DNA from 4 places in the Desulfitobacterium hafniense DCB-2 genome. Region 2 is predicted to be linked to each of the others. Evidence: riboswitches for the same ligand, from Rfam matches in the RefSeq annotation. Region 2 holds a riboswitch; each other region holds the start of a gene.
The links. A riboswitch is a leader RNA that binds a small molecule or an ion and turns the genes downstream of it on or off. The one in region 2 is predicted to bind molybdenum cofactor.
Positions count from the first base shown of each region.

Region 1: another riboswitch for molybdenum cofactor. It lies ahead of moaA (GTP 3',8-cyclase MoaA); the one in region 2 lies ahead of DHAF_RS08075 (hypothetical protein).
Region 3: another riboswitch for molybdenum cofactor. It lies ahead of DHAF_RS13810 (molybdopterin-binding protein); the one in region 2 lies ahead of DHAF_RS08075 (hypothetical protein).
Region 4: another riboswitch for molybdenum cofactor. It lies ahead of DHAF_RS21255 (heterodisulfide reductase-related iron-sulfur binding cluster); the one in region 2 lies ahead of DHAF_RS08075 (hypothetical protein).

Region 1 covers NC_011830.1:1,505,741-1,511,054, forward strand. The annotation lists gene fdhF (formate dehydrogenase subunit alpha) at 1-1,438, shown strand, start outside; gene mobA (molybdenum cofactor guanylyltransferase) at 1,701-2,324, shown strand; molybdenum cofactor riboswitch at 2,525-2,651, shown strand; gene moaA (GTP 3',8-cyclase MoaA) at 2,724-3,695, shown strand; gene moaC (cyclic pyranopterin monophosphate synthase MoaC) at 3,698-4,189, shown strand; gene DHAF_RS07025 (MOSC domain-containing protein) at 4,233-4,667, shown strand; gene DHAF_RS07030 (MogA/MoaB family molybdenum cofactor biosynthesis protein) at 4,667-5,167, shown strand; gene DHAF_RS07035 (NYN domain-containing protein) at 5,293-5,314, shown strand, end outside.
Region 2 covers NC_011830.1:1,725,220-1,730,533, forward strand. The annotation lists gene DHAF_RS08065 (ArsR/SmtB family transcription factor) at 1-284, opposite strand, end outside; partial or broken gene DHAF_RS08070 (DUF3102 domain-containing protein) at 665-1,476, shown strand; gene DHAF_RS08075 (hypothetical protein) at 1,607-3,145, opposite strand; molybdenum cofactor riboswitch at 3,232-3,364, opposite strand; gene DHAF_RS08080 (uracil-DNA glycosylase) at 3,835-4,410, shown strand; gene DHAF_RS08085 (alpha/beta hydrolase family protein) at 4,421-5,314, opposite strand, start outside.
Region 3 covers NC_011830.1:2,961,592-2,966,905, forward strand. The annotation lists gene DHAF_RS13805 (VWA domain-containing protein) at 1-431, shown strand, start outside; gene DHAF_RS13810 (molybdopterin-binding protein) at 672-1,694, opposite strand; molybdenum cofactor riboswitch at 1,687-1,839, opposite strand; gene DHAF_RS13815 (Crp/Fnr family transcriptional regulator) at 1,976-2,680, shown strand; gene DHAF_RS13820 (4Fe-4S dicluster domain-containing protein) at 2,685-3,281, opposite strand; gene DHAF_RS13825 (DMT family transporter) at 3,426-4,343, opposite strand; partial or broken gene DHAF_RS13830 (AraC family ligand binding domain-containing protein) at 4,369-5,194, opposite strand.
Region 4 covers NC_011830.1:4,503,906-4,509,219, reverse strand. The annotation lists gene DHAF_RS21270 (DUF364 domain-containing protein) at 1-504, shown strand, start outside; gene DHAF_RS21265 (class I SAM-dependent methyltransferase) at 520-1,218, shown strand; gene DHAF_RS21260 (nucleoside-triphosphatase) at 1,219-1,737, shown strand; molybdenum cofactor riboswitch at 1,816-1,948, shown strand; gene DHAF_RS21255 (heterodisulfide reductase-related iron-sulfur binding cluster) at 2,029-2,478, shown strand; gene DHAF_RS21250 (DUF2325 domain-containing protein) at 2,480-2,785, shown strand; gene glyQ (glycine--tRNA ligase subunit alpha) at 3,181-4,071, shown strand; gene glyS (glycine--tRNA ligase subunit beta) at 4,073-5,314, shown strand, end outside.

The sequences.
Region 1 (5,314 bases), 220 kb from region 2:
TCCGCGGGAGATCGAACTGGCCAGGGATGCTCATATCTGGATGAGATTGAAACCAGGTACGGATATTGCCCTGATCAACGGGATCATGAACATCATTGTCGAGAACGGCTGGGAGGATCGCGCTTTTATTGAGGAGCGAACCGAAGGCTATCAAGAACTCAGGGAAAATCTCAAGAAATTCCCGCCGGAAGAAGTCAGCAAAATCACTGGAGTTCCCGTGGAGCTGATGGCAGAAGCTGCCCGTCTCTACACCAGTGTGGAGCGAGCTCAGATTTTCTACACCCTGGGAATCACGGAACATGTTTGTGGTACGGATAATGTTATGTCCCTGGCCAATCTGGCCATGCTGACCGGAAATATCGGCAAAGAAAGCTCCGGGGTCAACCCGCTGCGGGGGCAGAACAATGTGCAGGGAGCCTGCGACATGGGAGCTCTGCCCAATGTTTATCCCGGCTATCAGAGTGTTACCAACCCAGAGGCACGGGCTAAGTTTGAAGAGGCCTGGGGAGTTTCCCTTAATCCCAATCAGGGCTTCATGATTCCGGATATGTTTGATTCAGCAGTCAAGAAGGAATTGCGGGCCATGTATATCATGGGCGAAGATCCTGTGCTGACCGATGCCGACGCCAATCATGTGCGTAAAGGCCTGAAGGCCTTGGACTTTCTGGTTGTTCAGAACATCTTTATGTCTGAGACTGCCGAATTGGCCGATGTTATTTTACCGGGGGCCAGCTTTGCGGAAAAGGACGGTACTTTCACCAATACCGAGCGTCGGGTGCAACGGGTTAACCGGGCGATTAAGCCTATCGCCAATACGAAGGCGGACTGGGAAATCATCTGCGAGCTTTCCAACCGGATGGGGTACCCGATGGCTTACCCATCGCCTGCAGAGATCATGCTGGAGGTTGCCTCCCTGGCACCGCAGTTTGCCGGAGTTACCTATGAGCGTCTGGGCAAAAAAGGCCTGCAATGGCCGGTTCCTCATGCCGAACATCCGGGCACGAAGTTCCTGCACCAAGGGAAATTTACCCGCGGCAAAGGCGTGTTTACGGTGATTGAGCATCAACTGCCGGATGAGCTGCCCGATGAAGAGTACCCATTCCTGCTGACCACGGGCCGCAAGCTGCAGCATTATAACATCTCCACCCGTTTCTCGGCGGCGCTGGATGAGCATGCCCCCGAGGAATTGGCTGAGCTTAATCCTAAGGACGCCCGGCGATTGGGGATTCAGGATGGTGAGAAAATCAAGGTAGTTTCCCGCCGCGGTGAGGTAGTGACCAAGGTTTGGGTAACCAAACGAGTTCCGCCAGGGGTGCTCTTTATGACCCTGCACTATAGGGAGTCACCGACCAATGTCTTAACCAATGGGGCGTATGATAAAGTAACCAAGACCTACGAATATAAGGTCTGTGGTGTACGGGTGGAGGCTCTGAAGTAATTTAAGCAATAAAGAAAACTCGCCTCAGGTGGAGTGTCGACTCTATCTGAGGCGTAGTTGACTTATCCGCGGAGTGGATAAGAATAGGAGAGTGTCTGGCTATATCCAGTATATAGCGTGAGGCACTCTCGTTTTGTTACAGAACAAAGGCAACAATGAGATAAAACCCTTCTACAGCTCTACCCTAGGCATGTTTTCTCTATCTATGTTACAATATAAGACGAAAGTTTAAACGTTGATAGAGACAAGGGAGACATAGGATATGGGTGCTGATTATGGACAAACCCTTCTGCCGATGACCGGGATTATTCTGGCCGGTGGGAAAAGTTCCCGCATGGGTTGCAACAAGGCTTTTATTGAATGGGATGGGGCACCGCTCATCGAACACAGCTTAGCTGTCTTCAATGCGGTTTTTGCGGAAGTGATGATTAGCAGCAATCATCCGGAGCTTTACGCTGACTATGGAGTAAAGGTGATCAAGGATAATTATCCGGATCATGGGCCGTTAGGTGGATTGGAAGCATGCTTGCGGGAAGCCCGCTATGATCATGCCTTTTTTGCTGCTTGCGATATGCCTTTTTTGAATACAAAGGTGATTCGATTTATGGCTGGAGAAATTGAAGGCGAGAGTATTCTAGTCCCCGAGATTGAGGGTGTAGTTCACCCTCTTCATGCTTTTTACCACAAGAATTGCCTCCCCTTGCTTGCCGAGAGCTTAAAGGCAAAGCATCTTAAACTGACAAAACTTGTTCAGCAATACAGCAGAGTGCGTTATCTAAGGGAGAAGGATTTCCGGGATTTTCCCGCAATACATCTTTTTTTAAGCAATATGAATACCCCTCAGGAGTGCCTGGAGCTGCGGCAACACAATAGTCATAGTATTTAATGCTGTAAAAAAGAACATTTTTTATTATTTTTAATGGAAAAAATGTTATTTATCTGGAATATATTAAGAAATATTAATAAGGATTAAGAAATATTATTGCTTTGAACTCTTTTGGCAATCTCCAAAATGGTGTATACTACAAGTAGTTACATTCATTCTGCTATAATTATTTTGAAACATGGAATAATCAGCAAATAGAATATGTTTATGTGCTCCGAAACTGGAAACCTAAAGTTAGCTATGGTTTACCAGTCGTGCATTCTGCACCGGGTATTATTGGAAACAGTAATGCCTCCCATTTGGAAAGGAGTCTGTAGGGTATGCGGGAGCTCCGCGGTTTTACAGACCGTGGGGCTTATTTATTTTGTGGAATAATGAACGTGAAGGTGAGGGGAATCTATGCAAGATCAATATCGGCGCCAGATCGAATACCTGAGGATTTCCATTACAGATCGCTGCAATTTACGATGTAAATATTGCATGCCCGCTGAAGGAGTTCAATGGATTCCTCATGAGCGCATCTTAACCTATGAGGAAATATTGCGTGTCATGCGCATTAGCACCACATTGGGCTTTAGACGGTTCCGCATCACCGGCGGGGAACCCTTAATCAGGTCCGGAGTCCTGGAATTTTTGCAGAATGCCTCGCAAATTCCAGGAGTGGAAGATTTGATGCTGACCACCAATGGGATACTTCTTGCGGACATGGCGGAAGATCTGAAAAAGGCGGGAGTCAATCGGGTCAATATAAGCCTGGATACTTTCAATGAAGATAGGTTCCGGGAACTTACCCGTGGTGGGGATATTAAGAAAGTCTTTCAGGGAATACACCGCTCTCTCGAAGTAGGGCTGCATCCGGTTAAACTCAATGTGGTGGTGGTTCGTGATTTCAATAGCCATGAGCTACCCCGTTTTATGGAATTAGCTCGTGACTATCCGCTTCATGTTCGCTTTATCGAATTGATGCCTATCGGGATCAGCTCGGATAAACGCAGTGATTTCGTATCTATCGATGAGATGAAAGCAATACTGGGCTTAGAGGGCCTGAAAGCCACTCACGATATTCAAGGAGGCGGTCCTGCAGAATATATCACTTCAGAGGGTTTTAAGGGCAGTGTGGGCTTTATCAGCGCTATCAGCAAGCATTTTTGCAGCACTTGCAATCGAATTCGCCTGACTCCCGACGGGAAGCTGCGCCTGTGCTTACACAGTTCCAAAGAAGTGGATTTTCGTGAAGTGCTTCGCTCCAACAAGAGTGATAATGAAGTCAGGGATGTTTTTGCCCAGGCGATTTGGAATAAGCCGGCTGAACATCATATGAATGATCAGGCCTGGCAGGATCAACGGATTATGTCCCAGATTGGAGGATAATGATGGAACTGACACATTTTGATGAAGAAGGCCGGGCACGTATGGTGGATGTCTCGGCTAAGGCGGAGACGACCCGGGTGGCTACGGCCCGGGGTAAGGTGGAAATGCAGGCGGAGACTTTGGAGAGGATTCGCTCAGGACAGATTGCCAAAGGGGATGTGCTGGCGGTGGCCCAGGTCGCGGGAATCATGGCAGCCAAACAAACTTCAAATGTGATTCCCATGTGTCATCCTCTGGCTATTACCGGAGCAAAACTGAATTTCGAAATTGTTCCTCCCGGAACCATAGAAATCGAAGGAATTGTCAAAGTCACGGGTAAAACCGGGGTTGAGATGGAAGCGCTTACGGCTGTCAGTGTTGCTGCCTTAACTATTTATGATATGTGCAAGGCTATCGACAAGACCATGGTTATCAGTGATATCCGGCTTATGGAGAAAACCGGCGGCAAGAGCGGGCATTTTATTCGCGAAGATCACTTAAAGAGCACAACTTAATAGATAAATTCGAATGATTTAAAACAAATTAGGAGGAACGATGATGGCGAAGATTATCGCAGTTTGTACAAGTGAGAAAAAAGGGATGCGGAAAAAAAATGTAGGGGAGGGAGTACTGAAGGTTAATTTTGGTATCGAAGGAGATGCTCATGGCGGGGATTGGCATCGTCAGGTAAGCTTGCTGGCGATGGAAAGCATCAAGAAGATGCAGGATATGGGGCTTGATGTGGGACCGGGAGATTTTGCCGAGAATTTAACCACCGAAGGAATCGATCTGGTGAGCCTGCCCCTGGGCACAAAATTAAAGATTGGTGAAACCGGCGTGGGCGAAGTGACACAAATCGGTAAAGAATGTCACACCCGATGTGCTATTTATTATCAAGCGGGGGACTGTGTTATGCCCAAGGAAGGGATCTTCATCCGTGTTCTGGAAGGCGGCCCTATTAATGTGGGAGATAGTGTTGAGGTGATGGAGTAATGCTGAGGGTTGGGGTTATAACCGCCAGTGATAAAGGATCTCAGGGGCAAAGAGAGGATCTTTCCGGTGCTGTTCTCAAGGAACTGGTGAAAGAGATCGACGGCGAGGTCGTTCTCTATACTATTCTTCCGGATGATCAGGAGCTTTTGGCCCAAACGATGAAAAAGTGGGCCGATGAAGAGGGCTTAGACCTTATTCTGACCACAGGTGGCACGGGTTTCTCCTTGCGTGATGTTACCCCGGAGGCGACGACTGCTATTGCGGATCGTATGGTCCCCGGGATTGCTGAAGTAATGCGTTATGAAAGCTACAAAATTACTCCGAAGGCTATGTTGAGCCGGGCAGTGGCGGCCTTGCGCAAGCAGACTTTAATCATCAATATGCCGGGTTCGCCTAAGGCCTGTAAGGAATGTTGGGCAGCCCTTGTCCCTGCTTTGCCCCATGGAATTCAGATCCTCAAAGGGGAGGCCAGCGAGTGTGCTGTGCCTGTTCACCAATAGGCATCTTCAGCGTGTTTTTGAGGTTTTTTAGGTTCAATTCAATATAAAAATTTTTTTGCTTGTCACTCCTGTCCTTTTCCTGCGTACTCTATAGTAAGGGAAAGTGGAAATGGGGTGACATTGTTTTGAAGGCGATTGCTTTTATTG
Region 2 (5,314 bases):
GGTTGGGGAGAAATAACCAGAAAGGATTCCAAAAGGCTGGCAACTTCGCCGTTTGCCAGCTGATAATAGCGATGACGGCCGTGTTTTTCAACGCTGACGAGCCCTCCTTCTGCCAACTTGCCAAGATGGAAGCTGGCGGTTTGAGGGGTTATCCCTGCTCGATAAGCCAGATCACTGGCGGTATGCAGACGGCCATCCAGTAAGCTTGTCAGTATCGCTGCACGGGATGTTTCCCCAAAGAGAGCAGCTATTTCAGCAATGTTTGGGTTTGGGCTTATACTCATGTCAACCAAATCCTTTCTCCTCAATAGTTTTCTCTTAAATGTCTGAAGTCTTAGAGTGCTCAGCATGGAAGCTTAAACATTTTACTTGGCTGATTATTATGTTACCAGCAATTATGCTGGGTGCAATAGCTATGTTTATGCATGGCCTGGTGCTTAACCAGTTGGAATTGCTTGCAAGCCATTATCTGCGGCATATATATGCTACCAAAAGGGACAGCCTAATATTTACGGCACGAAATCCTCCTAAGCCTAATTGATGAAGTTCAAGGGAACTGTCCGAGAAGAATGTCAATCCTGTATCATGGTTACAGGTCAATTGAATAAGGTTGCTTCTGATGTACACACACCTGTCTGGAGGCCGGCATATTCTATAACGTAGTATGAAAAAGACATGCCGGATAAGGATGGGTCATAATATGAGTGATATACTATCTGCCCGGACGCCTGGGCAAATCGCGTCCGAGATTAACCTTATTAAGGAACAAAGCGGTCAAATGCTGCTGGTCAACGCCGTCGAGATTGGGCGGCGGCTGACGGAGGCCAAGGAACTGGTACCTCATGGGGAGTGGATCAACTGGCTTAAGGAGTCAGTCAGTTATTCCCGCAGCACGGCGGCCAGACTGATGAAAACCTACCGGGAATACGGTCACCAACTCGCCTCACCCGATGGGGAAAAGAGTGCAAATGTTGCAGCGCTGCATCATTTGGGCTATATGCAGGGACTTATCCTCTTTGGCGTCCCGGATGAAGAGCGGGAGCAATTTATGGCAGACACGAGGTGGAAACCATGTCTGTCCGCGAATTGGAGCAGACCGTCAAGGAAAGGAAGCAGACGCCAGAGGAAAATGACCAAAACAGCGAAGCCAGGCAACAAGAGTTGGCAAGGACCGCCGAACCAATTCCAGTCGTAACGAGAGTCATCAAGCCGAAACCGGTGCGGCCTGCCGAAAGTGTTCATCCCGACAGCGAGAGGTATGATGCCCAATACGCCACGCACCGTGATAACATGCTCAACGATTACGGAGAGCTGCTGAAAGCCCTCGTCGCCCTGGACAGAATAGATCCGGTGAAGAAGGAAAAAAACAGAAAAGAGGCCTTGAAGATCGCCACCAACATGGCAACGACGCTGAAGGAGTATCCGCCCAGGATTAAAACGAATTTGAAGATTCATGGGAACACGACGCTTCCTTAATGCAAAACAGTTCGAGTCCCATTATCTCCACAGTAAAGGAACGACGGTATGAGACCTGAACATTTCATCAAAATGTTCAGGTCTCATACCGTCGTTTTATGCTCAAACCGAGAACATGCTTAAAAATCCACTAATGAGCCGCTAATCGCTTATTTAATTCTTCAGCTATTTCAAATTCGACTAAATCCATATTTGTTTTACCAATATAACCGGCCGGAATATCATTGGCTCTTACGAAATCGACGGTTTTATAATAGGTTTTGTGACTCATATAGCTTGAATAGAAGAGAACAAAATCCACCTCTCCATAACTTCTCAGTTCAATCTTGTCATTAAAGCCATCTGCCGTAAGGATGGTGGGGAATTTAGCCTCCAAACGTTTCCGCCAACTTGGGGTCCCGCCGATGATTAAGAGCTTCTTGTTGGCGATAAACCTCGATAGATCCAAGGAGGTATCTGTAGGTGAATAGTCGTTTTTAAGATCGATGAAAAACTCCCGAAGCTGAAAAAGTTCCTCTCTATTTTTCATTTCCGCATCCAGGTTTATTTTAAGTCTATCGATCTCCTTATTTAACTCATTGATTTGTGCTTCATAAAATCTGCTTTGCTCTGATAAGGCATTTTTCAGTTTAAGCTCATGCGTTTCAATCTCGCTTTTCAGTTGGTGCGCCTGGATTTCAACAGTGTCCTTTGCCAATGATGCAGTATCCAGCTTTTCCTTAAGAGCTTTTAATTCGGAATAGAGGGCATCTTCATCACTATAAGTAAGATAAAGCTCCCTCGCTCTTAAGTATTCATTAAGCAGCATTTTCATAATATATCCGGCACCGAAGGATTGCACAACTTGAGTTTCATCAAATTCCGCTTTTCCTGTTGTTTTTATAAAGGCCAGCATAACTTTATCCAAATCATCCTGGTTAACCTTGGGTGCAATGAAATCAAGATCTAATTTGTCGATGATCAGGAGATTGCGCAAACAACTTACCATAGTTTTTAAATCTTTATGGTTACTATAAAGAATATCTGAAGAGTTTTTTATTGTTCCAAGTTCATCCTTGACGATCTGTTTTACCTGGGCTAATCGGGTTTCTCTTTTTAATTCATTTTGAATATCCGTATTGATAGGGTTAATGTTAATAAACAAACTCGCCGCATTAAAGGCATTTTCGACTACTTGCAGGTTGATTATATTTTCATTTAATTGTTTCATAGTGTAAAAAAATAAAACAATCAGGGTTTCTGTTACCTTGAGGTTTTTGCTGGTGTCTTCTATGGCTGATAATTTCTTTCTAAATCCATCGTAATTATTATTTTGAGCGTAAACATAGATATCTTTGTAATGCTTCTTGATCAGCCGTAAGATCTTCACTTTGATCAGCTCGGACTGTTCAGCGCTTAGCAAAATACCTAAAGTTTTTTTAGCATAAATTTCTTGTTCCAGGTCGCCGCTGCTCAGCAAAACATGATTATATCCTGAAAATTCTTTAGTGCTTTCAAAAAACATTAATTTGTTCTGATTATAGATTGCAGCTACATCTTTTCGCATTTCCTTATTTAAAGACAATCCGACAGAAACAATGGCCATGAAATATTCTTCAGCATCATTGAGGTTTATATCATAGTTCTCCGCAAAAAATTCCATGACTTGTTTCATTTTTATACTTGCCAATGAAATTCACCACCTAACAGTTTTAAAATTTAAAAAAATAATGGCTCCGCCAATAGAAAGCGGAGCCATAACTGATTTCATACACAGTTGGCTTTAATCCACCTCCTTTTCAAACGTGAAGGCATACCCGTTTCCAAGTATACCCCGAGGGCCTGGGCCCTGTCCGGTGTCCATAGAATTGCTCTTTAGGTTCATTCCGGCTCGGAGATCTTTTTCAGTTTTTAATCTAAATTTACTGTCACAACCAGCACGATTGACTGGTATCCGATTAGCTCGGGAACATGCAGCTTAATGGTGATGTTTGTTTTATTTGCTTGTGTTAGTGTTGGTGAGAGGATGAAGTTTGTGAACGTCGCTATTGAACTGACATAAACATGATTTACATTCTTCCAATGATATTATACTGCATAACGTTTATATTTATCAATGGTTTTGTTTGGTTTTGGGAGAAAACGGTTTATTTTTTCCTAATAACACCATGCATCGATGCAAGCTGACGAAGCAAATTTCATGCGTAATGGGTGGCAAAAGTGCAGGGAAGGAAATGGGTATGGGTAATGAGTGATAGGTAATATGTAATGGGTGGTAATGCGATCATGAAATATATCGCAAATTATGGACAATATAACCATTAAAGCGATAGCTAAATAGTTGGTCCTAATAATCCCAGCAGGGTTAGGAGAGTTAATATGGATTCGTGTTTTGAACCGGTGATTTGGCCGGAAGATAAATTGCCCAAAGAAGCCGTCGCTTATAGGGAATGTGAAGTCTGCACGGAAAAAGCGCGGATCATTTGGGGAGAGGGTAATCCCAAGGCGCCTGTTGTTATAATTTTAGATAATCCAGGCGCCCGTGAAGACAAAGATGGCCATGAATATGTCTGCGGCACAAGGCAAACGTTGCAGACAGCTTTGCATCAAGCTGATTTGGCGCCGGATGACATTTATATAACGTATCTTTTAAAATGCCGGCCCCTTCGCCGATACAATAAAGAAGAAGCCAGGACCTTCAGTAAACCCTTTCTGATCCAACAAATAAAAACCATACAGCCGCAATTGCTGGTTTGTCTGGGAGATACCGTTGTTCAGGCGATGTTTGATGACCAGGAGGCCCACGTAAAGAATCTGAGAGGATCATGGCATGTTATACTGGGATACCCCTGCATCGTCTCCTACCATCCCTTGGCAGTAAGGAGGCGGCCTAATCTGGCACGTCAGTTTAGAGAGGATTGGGATATGCTGAGGCAGCGCTTATTAGATTGTTGAAGATGCGAAATCAATCATACCTTGCTATCCACTCTGCGATATCCGCTAAAACCTCTGCAGACACTTTTTGGGGGACTTTGTACTCTTTTTTGAAATCCTTGACCCTGCCGTAAACCGACTTCATAAACAGGTGGTTCAGTCCGGGGTAGAGCTTGAAAGAGACATTGGGCTTACCGATGCAGATTTGCTGATAGAGAGCGAAATCCTTTTCTGCGGTGACTTGAAAATCCTTGTCGCCCTGCAAAATCAGAACGGGCTTTTCCGTCCTGGCAAGGTAATCGGCAGCTGGATGGGCGTCCATCTCCTTGAAATACCATGCGTAGGTTTTGCCAAAAACCTTCACCTGCTTGGCTTCTTCTTCACTCATGCCGGCGATGGCGGTGAATTTGGCTTTGAGCTTTGCGATTTGCTTATTGGCGATCCAGTGCAGCAACTTTGGCAGTTGGCCCAGCATATCCTCGTTTTGACTCAATAAAATGTCGCTAAAAAGGCGCGGTGAGCCTGCGCAGATGATCATGCCCGCGAAATCGCCGCCCTCCGCGTCAATACGCGGCGCGAGCATCCCGCCGAGGCTGTGACCCAAAATATATACCTGGTCAGGGTCAATTCTGTCATCATTTTTAAGCAGTTTGGCGGCGAGGATGGCGTCCTCGATGGTCTCGCTTTTCACAGTTACAGCGCTGGGGCCTGCTTTCAGCAGCTGTTTTCCGTAAACCTTTGTGCGCTTGTCATAGCGAAGTACGGCGATTCCTTTATTTGACAGCCCTTCGGCAATATCGCGGAACGGCTTATTGGCGCCGATGCTTTCATCCCTATCCGCAGGGCCGGAGCCGTGCACCAGAACCACAGCCGGAACTCTTGCCGAACAATGATCCGGCAAGGACAAAATTCCCTGCAAAGGGTA
Region 3 (5,314 bases), 1.2 Mb from region 2:
AATCCCGCTTTCGTAAAGTGCGGCTTTACCTTTTCATCGATGGCATCTGGGATATCACCCATGAAGAATGGCTGGCAAGCGGCGACTCCATGGCCGAGATCCGTTCCTGGGGCCGTAAGCATTCTTCCGGCTTTACCGATTATGGCAAGGTATTTAAAGACTTTGCCCGGGATGTCCTGCCTTCACTTTCTACCCGGGGAACCCTGTTGATTATGGGAGATGGCCGCAACAATTTCCGCCCTGCCCAAGCAGACTATCTGCAGGAGATCCAAGGGAAGATTAAGCATGTCTTCTGGCTGAACCCCTTGGCTGAAAAGGATTGGACTTTGCCGGACAATCTTATGGACGAGTACAGAAACTATTGCACCCGGGTTTTTCCCTGCCGGAACCTCAGTGATCTATGGCAGATCTCTAAAAAAGTCTTCTCCTGAAGAAGCGGCGCCAGCTCTTTTATCAACGGTCCATTGCTCAGCCAAATTGCCAACAGGTTGGTAATTTGGCTGAGCAAAGGTTGTAAAAAAGGGAGCCTCGCCAACTGCTTTAAATTACCTAAAGCCGTTGGGCGAGGCTCCCTTACCTTGCACTATCAGAAAGTATAAGGGCAACCAGCGACTTCGCCTCCTTCGTAAGTATGCGTTTAAGGCACGGCGAAGCCGGGTTTTTTTTAACGCTTATTTGCCGAAGGGACAGTGAGGATAGGTACATTCCGGACACTCCAGGCACAAGCCGCCATGACCGTATTTGGCAATTTCCAGGCGGGTAAGCCGCTCACCGGCCAGAATGCGGGTGGCCACCAGGTCAAAGACCGTTTTTCTTGAGTACATGACACATCCGGGCAATCCCAGAATCGGGATATCATCCAGGTAAGCCAGCAACAGCATGGCTCCGGGAAGAACAGGAGTGCCATAAGTGATCAACTCTCCCCCCAGACCTTTGATGGCTGTAGGGGTTAAATCATCGGGATCCACGGACATGCCGCCGGTGACCAGGACCATTTCCGCGCCTTGTTCGATATGCTCGCGGATGCGTTCCTGAATCATCTCCACATCATCGTCGGCGAAGGTTTGCCCCAGCAGGACAGAACCCCATTCAGCCACTTTTCTTTGCAGAACCGGTCCGAATTTATCCTGGATACGGCCATGGTATACTTCACTTCCCGTGGTCACCACCCCAACCTTTTTGGATTGCAGGGGGCGGATTTGCAGAATGGGTTCCTCGAAGCGGCGGGCGATTCCTTCCGCTTCGATCACGACATTTTCATCAATCATCAAAGGAACCACTCTGGTCCCGGCTATCTTCTGCCCTTTCTTCACCGGGCGGTGATTATGAAGGGTGGCAAGAATAATATATTCCAAAGAATTAAGGGCGTAGATCCCTTCTTCCGAAGCATAGATTAAACCATCCTCTTCAGCAATCAGATTGACCTTTCCCTCTTTCGTTTCACTGAAAGAAAGCCCCGGACCGGCCACAGCCTTGGCCAGGCGCTCCGCCGCTTCATCTTCGTGAATAAGACCCGGAGTCTGATCCCAGACAAAAATATGCTCTTTTCCCATACTAAGCAGGGTGGGAATATCCTCTTCTTTGATCACATGACCCTTTCTAAAGCGGGCGTCTTTTGTTTTTCCTGGAATAATTTGTGTCAGATCGTGCATAAGCACCGATCCAATCGCATCCTGTACTTTAATCTTCTGCATAGGGGTTCCTCCTTTTCTTTACGGAAGGCATGTTCATTTCTAAGCATACCCTGGTTTCAGATATTTCTGAAACGGCCAAAATTCCGTAGATAGCGTCAGACTTGCTTCAGTCAGTAGGAAATATGGCTCGGCCATTCCCTATTATAAACCATAAGCAGCAATCAGGGAATGTCTCACTGCTCAAGAAAATAGTTTTTTCTACTTTTAAAGGGTTTCTGCCAAGGAATAGAGAATTTTCTTCATAATAAACTTCTATGATAGTTTATGAGAGGAAGAGAAGTATGGCTAGTAATATCACCGGGTTTGAACTATTTAAAAGCAATCCTAACTGGCAGGAACTGCCCGATTCATTTTGGGAGTTTTGTTCTGCTCATGGACGGGTTCGCCATTATGCAGCAAAGCAATTCCTTTTCTTTTTCGGAGAAGAAAGCAACTCAGTTTATTTTTTGCTCAAAGGCCGCATTCAAATCCTGCTTATGAGTGAATTTACCGAAAAAATTTTCCGGATTCTGCAGCCGCCCGCATTTTTTCCGGAAGTTGTTTTAGATAGTAAAACTTATCCTTATGCAGCCCTCACTGCTGAAGCCTCCGATGTTTTCGTTTTGGATCGCAAAGCACTGGTCCAGTATTTTAAGGAAAATCCTTCCACCCTTCTGCCTTTTTATCAAAACATGGCTTTGGATCTCCGCAGAGCCTACCGGCAAATCAAAAACATCGCTCTGGGGGATGCTCGTTCCCGGCTGGGGGCCAAACTCTTTGCCCTGGCTCATGTCCACGGCCAGGAGACCCCTGAGGGAATTCTGATCACTGTTCCTCTGACCGCTACCGAGCTGGCGGGAATGTGCAGCTTAGCGCGGGAATCCGTGAGCCGCATCTTAAGCGAATTGCGGGATTTAGGAATACTTAAAATGGAGAAAAAACAAATCACCATCAGCGATTTAGAGCAACTGAGGAGCTGGATTCACGAACGCCAAAACTCTTTGTAAAACCTTACAGGTGCGGTCGGCGGTCCAGAAAATGAGTAAGCCTTTCCTGAGGCAGGCCATTGTCTATATAGTCTTCAAGGATGCGGCCAATGATCCGGGGAAGTTCAGAAGTCTGGAGCTTTTCCCTGGACAATCGCGCCAATTGGGGATGCCTTCCCAGGCGTCCGCCGAGATGAAGAGTCCATCCCGATTCCCCGGGGAGGATTTTATCTGTGGGGCAGGAACGGACACAATCCCCGCAGCCAATGCACTTCGTCGGCTCAAATTCCAGCTCTCCCTGCCAGGATAAGGCACCTTCCTGACAAGAACGGCAGCAGGCCTGGCAGCCCGTACACCCCGCCTCCGTAAGCTTAGGCATAAGAAAACCGGTCAGACCGATATCTTTGATTTGGGGCTGGGAACAAGCGTTAGGACAACCGGCTATGCTGATCTTCGGTAAATGATGATAATGAATCACCGGAAACTTTTGCTTCAAATGGGATAATAAATCCAGATTCTTGAGCATCTGCTCTAACTGTTGGTGTAATAAAGACCAGTCCTGAGCAGATTTACCGCAGTTTCTCCGGCAGTGCTCCAGGACAAAGCCAGGATGATCGATCATTATGCCTCCTCCATTGCTCATCATTTGAACTTATTGTACCATCCCCAGACTCTGGTGTTGTGTTTTGGGTCACACTTCTCAAGTTCACAGCGGCAAATAAAAAGCATAGCCATTTGACTATGCTTAAAATGTCATTTGGGGTTGCTAAGCTTTACTCGCTTCTGTCTGCTGAGGGATATGCCTGCCTTTCCTCTCCGAAATCAATAACCCTGTTAATGTCAGTACAATTCCCAATACTGAAACTCCGGTAATTTCCTCACGCAGCACAATAACGGCAGTAATAACGGTTATGACAGGAACCAGATAAATATAAACGCTGGTTTTGACTGCGCCCAATAGTTTCACCGCCGAGTTCCAGGTCACAAAGCAAAGCGCCGATGCCCCCAACCCTAAAAACAGAATATTGAATAGGTTATTTGGTCGTGTTAATTCAGTTATGTCCGGATTGAACCCCAATATGCATAAAGCGGGTATCATAAACACCAACCCATAGAAGAAAATTCTCCGTGTTGCCTGAATGGTGTTGTAGTGAAACCCGCTTATTTTCTTGGTCAGCACAGAATAGGCGGCCCATACCACGGCAGCTAAAACAGCCAGTATATCTCCCAAGGGATTCAGTTGCAGGTTGTTGCTTCCGTTAAAGCTGATCAGGATAATCCCGACAACAGCAACACTAAAACCTATAAAAAACCGCACCCTCAATTTCTCAGTATCTAAAAACAGATGAGCAAACAAAGCGGTAAAAAAAGGTGAGATTGCGACAATTACCCCTACATTGGAGGCGAAAGTATAGGTTAATGCTATATTTTCAAGCAGGAAATACAGGGTAACCCCGCATAAACCGGCGGCGGCAAAATATAGATCCTGCTTTCTTTCCCTGATCCTGAGCCTGTGAGGATAAGCGAGGAGCAAGATAAGAAAACCAATCGCAAACCTTAAGAAAAGTATTTCCACAGGCGTTATGGATTCTAAAAGCAACTTGGTGGATATAAAGGTTGTACCCCAAATAAAAATCGTCATAAATGCCAGCAAATGTCCTTGAAGCTCTTTTCTTGTGTCCATGAAACCCCTTTCCATTCAAAAAAAATCAGCTTTGAGAATCCTTAAAAATGCTCCTGTATTGTTTTGGGGTTAGCCCGATAAACTTTTTGAAAAAGTTAGAAAAATGGCTTTGATCAGTAAACCCGGTCTGCAATGCCACGTCAATGGGCAACACCCCCCCTCTCCAGCATTTTCTTTGCTTTATCAATCCGTATCGTTTCCAAATAGCTATAGGGAGAGATGCCTTTTTGCTTTGTAAAGGAACGAAGCAGATAGTATTTGCTCAGCCCGGTCAAATTGCCTAAGTCGGCCAGGGTGATAGTTTCCATGTAGTGTTTTTCTAAGAATTCACAGATAGCCCGTGCTTCCGCGCTTTGTTCTGCAGTTGCAGTCGTTGCTGCCTGCTCTGTATACTCTTCTATGAGCTGCTCTAAAAGGAAAAAGAATAGTTCTTCTTTCCTGAAATCTTTTTCTTCCTCCATAAGCATTTGGTGCAGCTCCCGGAGTATAGTAACCAACTCGCTATGAAAAACGACTTGAGAGGTAAAATAAGGCAAATACTCTTCCCCTTTTATTTCCAAGACCGCCTTGCTCATAATTTCCGGCTGGATATTGATACAGCGATAATCCAATGTTTTGCCGTCAATTTGTTCGCAAATATGATTGTCGCGGGGATTGAAGATCAGAAGATCACCCGGCTCAATGGTATATTCCTTATTTTTGCAGGATAAAAACCGCTGACCTTTTTCAATAAACCCAATCACATAATACTCATGAAAATGGTTGGGAAACTTCTGCATAATCCCTTGAAAATGATAGGCTTCAACCTTTAATTCCGGGTCATATTTTACGATTCTCATTTCCTGTTTCATGAAACTTATCCTCCCTTCCCGGTTATCTGCTATTTAGCATACCACAGGCGGTACTGGAGTTCTTGTATGATATTGCCCTTTACCTTTCATCCCGCCAGCAGCACCAGGAATCCTTTAAAA
Region 4 (5,314 bases), 2.5 Mb from region 2:
TATTACAATAATCCTCAAGTAGCCAGAGAACATGGTGTAATTTTCTCCGATGCCAAAAGGGTCGAGGACCGCATGAACGACCCCTTTATCATGTCTCAGAATGAAGTGAAAGGCAAAAAGGTTGGGGTGGTGGGTCATTTCCCCCATTTGGAAAGCCTTCTGGAGCCGATCTGCGATCTTTCTATTCTGGAGTGGAGTCCGGAGGAAGGGGACTATCCCCTGCCGGCCAGTGAATTTATCCTGCCGGAGTGTGACTATGTCTATATCACTTGCGCTTCGGTAGTGGATAAGACGCTGCCCAGGCTTCTGGAATTGTCAAGGAACGCCCGGCGGATCACGTTGGTTGGCCCGGGGACCCCGCTGGCTCCTGTACTTTTTGAGCATGGGCTTCAAGAGCTTTCGGGCTTTATGGTTAAAGATAATGCCCGGGCTTTTCGAATCGTAGCCGGGGCCGAGAAAGTGAAGATATATTCCGCGGGACAGAAGGTGACCATAAAAAAATAAGCAAGGGGGAGCAGGATGAATTTCGAATGGAATGAAAATACGGTGAGATGGTATCAGGACGCAGAAAGGTACACCGGGTTTTTCAAGAATATTGCTGAGTTGGTAGGGCCTAAAGTGGCGGAGCACTCTTCTTTATGTGATATTGGCTGCGGCATAGGACTGGTGGATTTAGAGCTGAGCAAAACCATTGACAGTATTACCTGCATAGATAGGCATCCTTATGCCATTGAGATACTTAAACAAAGAATTCAGGCCGAAAATATCAGGAACATCACTCCTTTGCTGATGGATTGCAACGCCATCGAGGCGGGGTGGGATGTTATCTTAATCAGCTTCTTCGGCAGCCGCGAGTTGGAACAATTTTTGCCCCGCTGTAAAAAACTCATCGCTGTGGTGGGCAGAAAGAGCCAGACAGAGCTCTATCCGGAAAAGTATCGGAAATTCCAGAAAAACACCTCTGAAGAGGTAGAGGGAAATTTAAACAGCAAGGGAATAGCTTATTCCCTAACCGAAACGGCTTTTGAATTTGGCCAGCCCTTTCGGTCGGAGGAAGATGCCCGGGATTTTATCAGGACCCAATCCCATGATATCAACCCCGGAGATTTGGCAGGTTTTCTGGCGGAACGCCTTGTGGCAACAGGTAAAGAGGACTTTCCCCTCTATCTGCCGCGCCAAAAGGCTGTAGGAATATTTGAAATCGAAGGGAGGCTGTAAATGCACATCTTTTTGACCGGGGAGATCCAAGTGGGCAAAAGTACCATCGTCGATAAAGCACTGGCTCTTTGCCAGGTAACCTACGCAGGATTCAGAACCTACTTTGGCCCGGACAGAGGTTCTCCCAACCGGCGGCTTTATCTGGCTGCAGCCTCGGGAGAGAAGGTCTATCAGGAAGAAAACAGTGTGGTTCATTTTTCTGAAAATAGTCCCCCCCAAGTCTTTACAGAGCGGTTTGATGGGTATGGGGCAGAACTCGTTCGCTGTGCCGGAAACCAGGCTCAACTTATCGTGATGGATGAATGCGGCAGCCTGGAACGGGAGGCTCTTGTCTTTCAGCAGGAGATCTTAGCAGCCATAGAAGGTCCGGTTCCGATTCTTGGCGTGATCAAGCAGGCCAGCAGCGGCTGGACGGATCGGATAAGATGTCATCCCAAGGTAAAGCTGGTTTCCGTGTGCCGGGAAAACCGGGATGCGCTCCCTCACATCATCGCCTTGTATTTGCAGCAGTGTTTATAATGATTAAAACCAATCTGATCAAAACCTATTGAAACATAACTAAACCCAATATATAATAAGAATAGTGATTGAGAAAAATTTCATAATGATCTCCGAGCCGGAGCAACCTAAAGAGTCATCCATGGTTGGTCGGCCAGGGCTGTACGCCCTCGGGGTATATCCAGAAATGGCTATGCCTTCACGTTTGAGAAGGAGGTGGATTCCCAATATGTTGGGTTTACTAGAGGTTCCACTTTCGTTAAAGTGGAACCTTTTAACGTTTAAAGATCGGTTGGACTGGAGCCCGCCAACATGGAGAAAGAAGGTTGGTCAACAATGGGATTGAATTGTATGAAAATGATGGGGATACCGACTTTTGCGGAAAGACCCGATGCCGAATATTTGTTTTTTCCCGGATGTAATCCCTTTGCTGACAGGTCAAAAGGGGAATGGAATATGGTCTGTATGCAGTTGCTTAGGGATAGAAAAATTGATTTTGCCGTTCTGGGTAAAGATCAGTGGTGTTGTGGGGATAAAGCCTGCCAATTGGGCTATGGAGAGCTTTCGGGTTTAATAAGCCAAAGAAATATCACTGCTTGGCAGGAGTTGAAAATAAAGAAGATCGTAACAAGTTGTCCCCGCTGTTTTTATAACTTCCAGCATAAATATCGCCGGTATGGCGGAAACTTCGAAGTTATCCTGCTTTCTAGGCCTTGTGATGAGAAACTGAGTATCCAGACTTTACAGGAAGGGGTTTGGTAAAATGAAGTTAGCGATCATAGGCGGATATAATTTTGAGCGGCACAGCAAATCCATGGGCAAGCTGAAAAATATCGAACTGCGCTTCCACGACGGCGTGCCCAAAAAAAACAACAAAAAGGTATTGGAAAACCTCATCAAGGACACAGATTGTGTGATTATCGTGCAAATGGTCTGTTCCCATTCCAGCATGTGGGATGCCAAAGATGTGGCCAGAAAATATAATAAGAAGATCTATTATTCCCAGGCAAAGGGGCTTGCCTCAGTGCTGACTATGATTGAAAAAGAGCATGGGATTAGGACAGCTTAGTTTGACAAAAGAACCAAATCATACTATAATTATTTCCAAATTGAATCCTATGGTGTAATGATAAGAGGAAGATTCGGGTATCCCTTAAGAGAGTTTGGCAGGGTGGAAACCAGACGGGTAAGCGGATCAGGGCACTTGGAGCACGTTTTAAAGAAGGAGGATTTCCTTGAGAGCTGCCTTTTCAGGAGTTTGGGAACCAGGCGGCTTATATGGAGATCAAGCAGGGTGGAACCGCGGGAAGGATACTCTCGTCCCTGTAGCGAAAGCTACGGGACGGGAGTTTTTTGCATTACAGGAAGCACAAAGACAACCAGGCAGTCGCCTTTGCCAGCCAAGTTTTCTTTAATGTCCCGGTAGCTCAAGAGATTAGGTAGTAAAAAATAGGGAGGTTAACCATGAAATTTCAGGACATGATCCTTTCCCTGAATCAATTTTGGGGAGAACAAGGGTGCATCATTGCTCAGCCTTATGATATGGAAAAAGGCGCCGGAACCTTTAATCCCAACACCTTCTTGCGTGCCCTGGGGCCTGAACCGTGGAAAGTGGCTTATATTGAGCCTTCCCGCCGTCCTACGGATGGACGCTATGGAGAAAACCCCAACCGTTTACAGCATTATTTTCAATACCAGGTTATTATTAAGCCTTCGCCGGATAATATTCAGGAGCTCTATCTGCAAAGCCTGGAACGTTTGGGAGTTAACCCCAAAGAACATGATATTCGCTTTGTGGAAGACAACTGGGAGTCGCCGACCCTGGGGGCCTGGGGGTTAGGTTGGGAAGTTTGGCTGGATGGCATGGAGGTCACTCAGTTCACCTACTTCCAACAATGCGGGGGGATTGACTGCAAACCGGTCTGTGCCGAGATCACCTACGGTCTCGAGCGTTTGGCCATGTATATTCAAAATAAAGAGAGTGTCTATGATATTGAGTATGTAGGAGATATCACTTACGGCGATATCTACCTCCAAAACGAGATCGATTATTCTCATTACAATTTTGAAGCCGCCGATGTGGAAGCCCTGCAAACCTGGTTTGAAATGTATGAGAAGGAAGCCATTCGGATCGTGGAGAAAGGATTGGTCCTTCCTGCTTATGATTATGTCCTGAAATGCTCCCATACCTTCAACCTTCTCGATGCCCGGGGAGCCATCAGTGTGACTGAGCGGACGGGCTATATCGCCCGGGTCCGCAATTTGGCCCGTCTTTGCGCTCAGGCCTATGTGGAGCAGCGTGAAAGATTAGGCTACCCCCTACTCAAAGAACAGTCCGGAAAGGAGGCCGAATAAGATGGCTAAGGATTTTCTCTTAGAGATCGGCACAGAAGAGATCCCGGCGAAATTTGCCCCGGGAGTGCTGAACCAACTTCGGGAACAAGCCCAGAAATACTGCCAGGAGCTGCGTCTGGATTATCAAGACCTGAAAGTTTACACTACACCCCGGCGTTTTGCCGTGCTTATTCAAGGCCTGGCCGAAAAACAAACGGATTTTACAGCAGAGGTCAAAGGGCCTGCCGTCAAAGCGGCCTATGATGCGGAGGGAAACCCTACTAAGGCTGCTCAAGGCTTTGCCCGGGGGCAAGGGGTGGAGCCCAAGGATCTTTTCGTTCAGGAATTAAACGGTGTGTCCTATGTCTATGCCCGGAAATTTGAGCTGGGCCAGCCTACCTTGCAATTATTGCCCAAGCTTTGCACCGATTTGATCACCGGACTGCATTTTCCCAAGCCCATGCGCTGGGCCGACCTGGAGTTCCGCTTTGCCCGCCCCATTCGCTGGATCGTTGCCTTATTTGGCAGTGAGGTCATCCCCTTTGAGTTTGTGGGGCTGGCATCGGGAAAAGCCTCCCGGGGGCATCGTACCTTAGGCGGACCTGTAACTTTGGATAGCCCGGCGGACTATGAAAAACAAATGCTCCAGGCCTTTGTCATGGTGGACCCGGAGCAGCGCCGGCAATCCGTCTGGGAGCAAATCCATGCCCTCGCCGCTAAAGTGGGGGGAGATGTGGAGAAGGATGACGATCTTCTGGATGAAGTAACCCATATCATCGAATACCCTACCGCTCTGCTCGGTGAAGTGGCTCCGAATTATATGCATCTGCCGGAACCGGTGATCACCACTCCCATGAAAGAGCATCAGCGTTATTTCCCTGTACGGGATAAGGAAGGCAAGCTGCTTCCCTATTTCATTACCGTACGCAATGGGGATGATTATGCCCTGGCGAAGGTCAAGGCCGGGAATGAGAAAGTTCTCAAAGCCCGTTTGGAAGATGCGGCCTTCTATTATCGTGAAGACCAAAAAACACCTCTTGCTGAGCTGGTCGAAAAGCTGGATAAAGTCACCTACCATGAGAAATTAGGCAGTGTCCGCCAGCGGGTGGAGCGGATTCGGACCCTGGCCCGGGGGATAGCAGCTCGATTGGGGATGGAGAGCGAAAAGCAGGACTTGGTTGAGCGGACGGCACTGCTGGCCAAAGCGGATCTGGTGACGTTGATGGTCTATGATTTCCCGGAGCTTCAAGGGATTATGGGAGCG